4 regions of the Streptococcus himalayensis genome follow, and region 2 is predicted to be linked to each of the others. Evidence: predicted binding sites of a transcription regulator. Region 2 holds the regulator's gene; each other region holds the start of a gene.
What was found. The regulator Rex, encoded in region 2, represses fermentation and respiration genes when NADH is low (regulators of the CRP and FNR family bind a similar motif). The targets are predictions, from matches to a motif close to TTGTGAANTANTTCACAA.
Positions count from the first base shown of each region.

Region 1 (2,206 bases), 810 kb from region 2:
AGCTTTGTTTTCAGAACCGAAAACGTCAATACGCTCTTCAACAGAGGCTTGGATAGCTTTCACACCATCAGCCAAGAATTTACGTGGGTCAAAGAGTTTTTTCTTATCGTATTCTGCTTCGTTTGCATCGTAGTTACGAGCAAATGCACGAGTTGCATTTGAGAATGCGATTTGGCATTCAGTATTTACGTTAACTTTTGCCACACCAAGTTTGATAGCTGCTTGGATTTGCTCATCTGGAATACCAGAACCACCGTGAAGTACGATTGGGAAACCTGGAACAGCTTCTGTCAATTTCTTCAAGTGATCAAGGTCAAGACCTTCCCAGTTTGCTGGGTATGGACCATGGATGTTACCGATACCTGCTGCCAAGAAGTCGATACCAGTTTCTACCATTGCTTTTGCATCTTCGATTGGAGCAAGCTCACCAGTACCTACGATACCATCTTCTTCTCCACCGATTGTTCCAACTTCAGCTTCAACTGAAATTCCTTTTGCATGTGCCAATTTAACAACTTCGCGTGCTTTTTCAAGGTTTTCTTCAACTGGAAGGTGTGAACCATCAAACATGATTGAAGTATAACCAGCTTCGATACACTCAAGAGCATCTTCATAGTGACCATGGTCAAGGTGAATTGCAACTGGAACAGTGATGTTCATTGATTCTACAAGGTTTGCAATCAAGTTACGAGCTACTTTGTAACCACCCATGTATTTTGCTGCACCCATTGAAGTTTGGATCAAAACAGGAGCTTTTTTGGCTTCTGCTGCACGCAAAATTGCTTGAGTCCACTCAAGGTTGTTTGTGTTAAATCCACCAACTGCGTAACCATTGTCACGAGCTGCTTGGACAAATTTTTCTGCTGAAACGACTGGCATTTTCTAGCCTCCTCTTAATTTTTGTGGGTTTCCCACTTACATTGTTTATTTTATCACTTTTTCATCTAAAATGCTAGTCTTATCACAAGCTGAAAACGTTTACTATGCTTGATTTTGTCTTTTTTCAGCAACAATAGAAAAAAGACTGGATAAACCAGCCTTCATTAGTGCGGAGAGAGGGACTTGAACCCTCACGACCTAAAGCGGTCACAGGATCCTTAGTCCTGCGCGTCTGCCAATTCCGCCATCCCCGCGATTGAGTACCTTAACAGTATATCAAGGATTGACTCTCTTGTCAAGAGATTTTGTCAACTTTTTTCACATTTTCATGTTTTCTTACTGTTAAGGCACAAAGATTAGTGGCTATTTTTCACCGCTGCTGTTACAAAGGCAGTGTATAGGCCTTCTGGACGGTTTGGACGACTGGAGAGTTCTGGGTGATACTGACATGCCACAAAGAATTGATTGTCAGGAATTTCCACGATTTCGACCAGACGATTATCAGGTGATACACCAGAGAATACAAAGCCTGCTTTTTCAAAGGTTTCACGGAATTGATTGTTAAATTCGTAGCGATGACGATGGCGTTTTTGGACAACATCTTGATGGTCATAGGCAGCTGCGGCACGACTTCCTTTTTTCAACTTGGTTGGATACAATCCCAAGCGAAGCGTTCCGCCCATGTCTTCGACATCGATTTGATCACGCATGATATCAATGATTGGATACGGGGTTGCTGCATCCAATTCTGCAGAATTTGCCCCTTCAAGTCCAAGAACATGGCGGGCAAACTCGATACAGGTTAACTGCATTCCAAGACAAACCCCCAACATTGGCACATCTTGTTCGCGTGCATATTTAATGGCTTGAATTTTTCCTTCTGTTCCACGTTGACCAAATCCGCCAGGTACGATAATACCATCCGCATGTCCCAACAATTCAGCTACATTATTCGCCGTCACATCATTGGCATTGATCCAATCAATCTTCACTTCCGCATCATTGGCATAGCCAGAATGTTTCAAAGCTTCTACGACAGAGATATAGGCGTCTTGCAATTCCACATATTTTCCAACCAAGGCAATCTTTACTTGTTTTTTCAAGTTCATGACCTTGTCCACCATAGCAGACCATTCTGTCATGTCTGCTGCTGGCGCATCAATCTTCAAATGGTCACAGACGATTTGATCCATGTTTTGCGCTTGCAAATTGAGCGGAATCTGATATAAATGCTCTACATCAAGCGACTCAATCACTGCTTCTGGTGCCACATCACAAAATTGAGCCAATTTATTCTTAATGCCTTGACCAGCCGGCTCTTCTGTCC
Region 1 covers NZ_CP016953.1:962,978-965,183, reverse strand. The annotation lists gene BFM96_RS04625 (class II fructose-bisphosphate aldolase) at 1-879, opposite strand, end outside; tRNA gene BFM96_RS04620 (tRNA-Leu) at 1,048-1,133, opposite strand; gene BFM96_RS04615 (CTP synthase) at 1,236-2,206, opposite strand, start outside.
Region 1: BFM96_RS04625 (class II fructose-bisphosphate aldolase) is a predicted target of Rex. The motif match lies at 921-938, and genes of this name have one in related genera.

Region 2 (2,206 bases):
GCCCTTGCTCGTATTACAAAAGCAATCTTAGACGATGAAAATGCTGTATTGCCACTCTCTGTATTCCAAGAAGGTCAGTATGAAGGGGTGGAGGATGTCTTTATCGGACAACCAGCTATCGTTGGTGCACACGGTATCGTTCGTGCAGTAAACATCCCATTGAACGATGCTGAAACTCAAAAAATGCAAGCTTCTGCTGCTGAATTAAAAGCAATCATTGACGAAGCTTTCTCAAAAGAAGAATTCGCATCAGCAGCTAAACACTAATCCACAAACAAGAAGTTGGGAGTTCAAACCCAACTTCTTTTTTATCCATTCTATTTTATATCCAGATTGATGAAACGATCGTAGGTATGAGATCTTCTCGTTACTTGCGAAATTTTCACAATTTTTTTGATTATAGTTGCAATTTTCACAAACTTTCTATACAATAGTATTAGAATCATTTGGAGGGATAATATGAAATTAGAAAAGAATACAACAATTCCTCGTGCAACAGCCAAACGTCTATCTCTGTACTATCGTATTTTTAAACGATTCAATGCAGAAAAAATAGAAAAAGCCAATTCCAAACAAATTGCCGATGCTATTGGAATTGATTCTGCAACTGTACGCCGTGATTTTTCTTATTTTGGAGAATTAGGGCGTCGTGGGTTTGGATATGATGTCAAAAAATTGATGAATTTCTTTGCCGATTTGCTCAATGACAATTCCATCACCAATGTGATGCTGGTTGGGATTGGCAATATGGGACATGCACTTTTATACTATCGTTTTCACGAACGCAATAAAATGAAGATTGTCATTGCTTTTGACACCGATGACCATCCAGAAGTCGGAACAACAACTCCAGATGGAATTCCGATTTATGGCATTTCCCAAATCAAAGAAAAATTAAGCCAAACAGATGTCAAAACGGCTATTCTAACAGTTCCTAGCGTCAAAGCGCAGGAAGTCGCAACGATTTTGACCGATTCAGGTGTCAAGGGAATTCTGAGTTTCTCTCCTGTTCACCTACAAGTTCCAAAGGATGTTGTCGTTCAATATGTCGATTTAACGAGTGAACTCCAAACTCTCCTCTACTTTATGAAAAAAGAGGATTAGAAACGAGAATCAATCTGTATGAAAAAACCAATTATCGGAATTTCTGGAAATGAACGCCTCAATCCTGATGAGGAATTTGCATTGATGAGCTATGCTGCTAAAGGATTTGTCGAAGGAGTCCGAAAAGTCGGAGGTATTCCGATTATCCTTCCTATTGGCGATCAAGAAACGGCCCAAGAATATGTGAGTATGATTGATAAACTCATCCTTACTGGTGGGCAAAATGTCCGACCAGAATTCTATGGCGAAGCCCAAACGATTGAAAGCGATGACTATCTTCTTTCTCGCGATATCTTTGAATTAGCCTTAATCGAAGAAGCAAGACGGCAAAATAAGCCCATTTTTACCGTTTGCCGTGGAACCCAACTCTTTAATGTGGCTATGGGTGGAACCCTTCATCAGGATATTGAAGATCATTGGCAGGATAGTTCTGCAGAGTACACTAGCCAACGCCTAGCGACAGCTCCTGACAATATTCTTAGAGAGATTTACGGAGAAATCTCACACATCAACTCCTTCCACCACCAAAGTATTAAGGATCTTGCTTCTAATCTGAAAATCATTGCTTACGATCCTAAGGACGGGATTATCGAAGCTGTTACAACAACAGATGGAACCCCTTTTTTAGGCGTTCAGTGGCACCCAGAGTTTCTCTTTGATAACCGTCCAAAAGAATTAGCCCTATTTGATTATATCGTTAATCAATTTTAGAGCAAGTCGGTTTCTTCACGATAGCTATAATACCGTTTGTCTGCAACAATGAGGTGATCGAGCAAAACGATTCCCATCATGTCGCAGGCTTTTTTTACTTGTTCGGTCACCAGATTATCATTTTGACTTGGTTGCACAGCTCCAGAAGGATGATTATGAACCAAAATGACCGAGGTCGCCATGTGCTTGATTGCATAATGTAGAATTTCTCTTGGTTCCGCTAAACTTCTGGTCGCACTCCCTATGAAAATAGTCTGTTGATGAATGATGTGATTTTGAGGATTCAGATACAGGGCTACAAGATGCTCTTGTTTTTTATAGCCCAATTCCTGTTGCATCTTTAAAGCTAGAGCTCTGCTACTCACCACTTGCTCTTTTTCGATCATCTCTG
Region 2 covers NZ_CP016953.1:1,777,379-1,779,584, forward strand. The annotation lists gene BFM96_RS08300 (L-lactate dehydrogenase) at 1-267, shown strand, start outside; gene BFM96_RS08305 (redox-sensing transcriptional repressor Rex) at 460-1,104, shown strand; gene BFM96_RS08310 (gamma-glutamyl-gamma-aminobutyrate hydrolase family protein) at 1,123-1,815, shown strand; gene radC (RadC family protein) at 1,812-2,206, opposite strand, start outside.

Region 3 (2,206 bases), 710 kb from region 2:
GTCGACCGCTTGGTTAAAGGCTACTTTTGATACGGCAGTTACGACAGCTGAATGAGCACCGCCTGTCTTTTCTTGGATAAGACCAGCCACATCTTCCACCTCACGTCCGTTGATGACGATATCAGCGCCGACTTGTTTGGCTAATTCTAATTTATCATTGTTAATATCAACAGCGACAACATGGGCATTGAAGACTTTTTTCGCGTATTGAACGGCTAGATTTCCAAGTCCTCCTGCTCCAAAGATCACAATCCATTGACCTGGGGTGAGTTGAGCCTCCTTGATGGCTTTATAAGTCGTTACGCCGGCACAAGTGATAGAGCTTGCTTGGGCTGGATCGAGGTTTTCAGGGACTTTGACCGCATAGTCAGCTGTTACGATACATTGCTCAGCCATTCCTCCATCAACAGAGTAGCCAGCATTTTTTACAGTACGGCAGAGTGTTTCACGACCTGTATTACAATATTCGCAGGCACCACAACCTTCAAAGAACCAAGCTACACTGACACGATCGCCGACTTTCAAACTTTTCACATCTGGAGCGATTTCTTTGACAATCCCGATGCCCTCATGTCCGAGGATACGACCAGGAACTTGGCCAAAGTCACCGTGAGCTACGTGAAGGTCTGTGTGGCAAACACCACAGTATTCAATTTCGACCAGAGCTTCGCCAGCTTCTAGTGGACGCAGTTCTTTTTCAACAACTTCTACACCAGTAGATTCGGGATTTACAACAACAGCTTTCATAACGGTTCCTCCAATTTGTTTTGATATGTTCATTATATCACAAACTTTTTGAAAAAGCAAACGGTTGCAAAAATTATATTTTATGTTTTAATCACTTGACATGCGAGATGAAAGTGCTATAATATGACTGAAAAGCCGATTTAGCTCAGTTGGTAGAGCAACGCACTCGTAACGCGTAGGTCGTAGGTTCGAGCCCTATAATCGGCATATTTTATGACTTATATTAAAGTTGGATAACCGTAGAAATTATCAAATGTTACGATAGTGATGAAAAATACCTTTTGGCAAAGGAAATTTTGGCGGATTTACAGGAATGGTTTGGAATTCCAGAGAGTAGCGAGGCTTATTGCCAAGAGGCACGAAAGCTTCCTATGAGGGTCGTCTATGAGCATAATTAGACAGTGGGTTTCATCACTCTTTCTTATCCAAGTCCTGATTGTGCAGAAATTCACTGTATGGCACTCAAGAAAAATAGGCACCGTCGTGGAGTTGGACGCAGGCTGTTAGCTGTTTTAGGGGAGCGGGCTAAGAAAAGTGTTTGTTTTTACAGGTGAAAACTGTGGCTAAGGGCTGCTATGAAGCCTATAATCAGACGAACGCGTTTTATCAAGCTATGGGATTTTATTTGCTAGAGATTTTTCCGACCTTGTGGGCAGAGTATATTCCGTGTGCTATTTATGAGAAATATCTTACAAGCAGTCATCGGATTGCTTTTTCTATTTTTATCAGCAATAAATTAGATAAGGATTGCGGTTGTGAAACATCCAATCCTTTTTCTATGCTCACCCCAACCACTTACTGGCTATTTTTAACCACTTACGTAGAACCTCTTGTATTGTGTCGATGGGGTGCTATAATGGTAGCAAAGGATGAAGCAGTGAGAGGGGGGATCTGTGTGCGGATTCGTGTAGAGTTAGATGAGACATTGTCGGAGACGGAGGTGGTGATTCGGACGGCGCAATTTGGAGAGGAGCTGGCCCTCATTCAGAGAAGTTTACAGCAGATGATAGCAAAGCCTCTTATTTTTTACAAGGGCACGAGCGAATACTTCTTGAGAGTGGAGGAGATTCTCTTTTTTGAAACAGATGGCAGTAAAATCTTTGCACATTCTGCCGAGGATGCCTACGAGGTAAAGCTTAAACTGTATGAATTGGAGGACTACTTGCCCTATTATTTCTGTCGCATTTCCAAGTCCACTATTGCCAATACTCAAGCGATTTATTCGCTAGACAAGTCCTTTTCAGGAACTAGTCGAATCAGTTTCTACAAAACCCATAAGCAAGTGCATGTATCACGGCACTATTACCAATTGCTAAAAGAAAAATTACGAGAAATGAGGTAGGATATGAAAAAAAATATAGTTGGAATTCTTTTTCTGCTGTTAGCGGTGACGATTTTAATTGGAGGTTTTTGGTGGAAGGATTTTCAGATAACTATCTGGCTTTGGGCTTGGGTAGCT
Region 3 covers NZ_CP016953.1:209,797-212,002, reverse strand. The annotation lists gene adhP (alcohol dehydrogenase AdhP) at 1-747, opposite strand, end outside; tRNA gene BFM96_RS00930 (tRNA-Thr) at 882-954, shown strand; gene BFM96_RS11420 (hypothetical protein) at 1,203-1,301, shown strand; gene BFM96_RS00925 (LytTR family DNA-binding domain-containing protein) at 1,643-2,089, shown strand; gene BFM96_RS00920 (hypothetical protein) at 2,093-2,206, shown strand, end outside.
Region 3: adhP (alcohol dehydrogenase AdhP) is a predicted target of Rex. The motif match lies at 773-790, and genes of this name have one in related genera.

Region 4 (2,206 bases), 1.0 Mb from region 2:
CTGCTATCTCTATCCGTTTTATTGACAGTTGTTTTATTGGTTGTAGTCGCTCGTGCACCGAAAGTAGGTCCTTTTGAGACAGACTTGATGGTCAATGCTTTAAATCAATCAGACAAAAAAATGATGACAACCAGACGCCTGGCTGAAAATGCGAAAGCCTCTAAATTTGAAATAGCAGATGGCATGATGCTAATCGGAGACTCTGTTTCCTTACGTGCTGCGAAAGCCTTAGAAGAAGCCTTTCCAGATGCCCAATTAGATTCACAAGGAAGTCGTAATATTGCCCAAGCAAATGACATTTTAAAAAATTCCATAGAAAATGGAAACTTGGTTAAAAATGTGGTGATTACAACCGGTGTCAATGTCGTAAATAATTACGAAGAAGAATTGAAAAAAACGGTAGAAATGTTGCCGAAAGGCTATAGCTTGATTTTTGTGACCCCTTATGATGGAAATTCAGGAAGTTATGCAGATCCAATTGCCGAAAAACATAGACAGGTTGAATTAGCACTAGCAGAAGAATATGATTTTATCACAATTGCAGATTGGTATACAACCTCTAAAGAAAATCCACAAATCTGGGCAGGAAGTGACAATATCCACTTTGGTGGGGACGGAGATACAATGGCAGAGGGAGCTAAACTGTATGCTCAAACAATAAAAGAGGCTCTGAAAGAAGCTGCTAAAAAACCTGTTAAAGGTGGAAAATAATCGATTAAGGTTAGGAAACTGAGGAAACTCGGTTTTCTTCTACCGATATTATGAAAACGCTTACTAAAAATGGTGCCCTATTCCCAAGAAAATCCAGAAAATGAAATCTTGTGAAATAAAAAAATTTAAAAAATTATTTCACAAAATAGAGAGAAAAATATCTATAAATTAGTCTTTGGATAATTTTTTCACAAAGAAATCAAAAAAACTTTGTGAAATGTTCTTGAAAGTGTTTACAAAAGAATTAAAATACGGTATAATAATCTTGTGAAATAATTAACAAGGTCAAACCTTGAACCATTGGAGGAAACTATGGCTGATAAGAAAACAGTAGCACCAGAAGACAAAGTCTTGGCTGCCCAAACCCATGTGGATGAATTGGTCCAAAAAGGGCTTGTCGCATTGGAGCAAATGCGCACCTTGACGCAGGATCAGGTAGACTATATCGTGGCAAAAGCCTCTGTTGCAGCGCTGGATGCCCATGGAGAATTAGCGCTTCATGCTTTTGAAGAAACAGGGCGCGGTGTTTTTGAAGACAAGGCAACAAAAAACTTGTTTGCCTGTGAGCACGTTGTCAACAACATGCGTCATACGAAAACAGTTGGAATCATTGAAGAAGATGATGTCAATGGTTTGACCTTGATTGCAGAGCCAGTGGGAGTGATTTGTGGGATTACTCCAACGACAAATCCAACCTCAACAACGATTTTTAAATCTTTAATTTCCTTAAAAACTCGTAATCCAATCATCTTTGCCTTCCATCCATCTGCACAAGCCTCTTCAGCTCATGCAGCTCAAATTGTTCGTGATGCAGCTATTGCGGCAGGTGCTCCTGAGAACTGTGTTCAATGGATTACTCTACCATCTATGGAAGCGACTTCTGCCTTGATGAATCATGATGGCATTGCAACGATCCTTGCAACCGGTGGAAATGCCATGGTAAAAGCGGCTTATTCTTGCGGCAAGCCAGCTCTTGGGGTAGGTGCGGGGAATGTTCCTGCATATGTCGAAAAAACTGCTAATATTCGTCAGGCAGCTCATGACATTGTTATGTCTAAATCCTTTGATAACGGTATGGTTTGTGCCTCTGAGCAAGCAGTGATTATCGACAAAGAAATCTACGATGAATTTGTCGCAGAATTCAAATCCTATCATACGTATTTTGTAAATAAAAAAGAAAAAGCCTTGCTAGAAGAGTTCTGCTTTGGGGCAAAAGCCAATGGTAAAAACTGTGCCGAAGCGAAACTCAATCCAGATATTGTCGGAAAATCAGCAGTCTGGATTGCGGAGCAAGCAGGATTTAGCGTACCAGAAGGAACTAATATCCTTGCAGCAGAGTGTAAAGAAATAGGCGAAAAAGAACCGCTAACACGCGAAAAATTATCTCCAGTTATCGCTGTTTTGAAATCAGAATCTCGTGAGGACGGAATTAACAAAGCACGCCAAATGGTGGAATTCCATGGACTTGGTCACTCTGCAGCAATCCACACAGCAG
Region 4 covers NZ_CP016953.1:533,594-535,799, reverse strand. The annotation lists gene BFM96_RS02615 (acyltransferase family protein) at 1-711, shown strand, start outside; gene adhE (bifunctional acetaldehyde-CoA/alcohol dehydrogenase) at 1,024-2,206, shown strand, end outside.
Region 4: adhE (bifunctional acetaldehyde-CoA/alcohol dehydrogenase) is a predicted target of Rex. The motif match lies at 977-994, and genes of this name have one in related genera.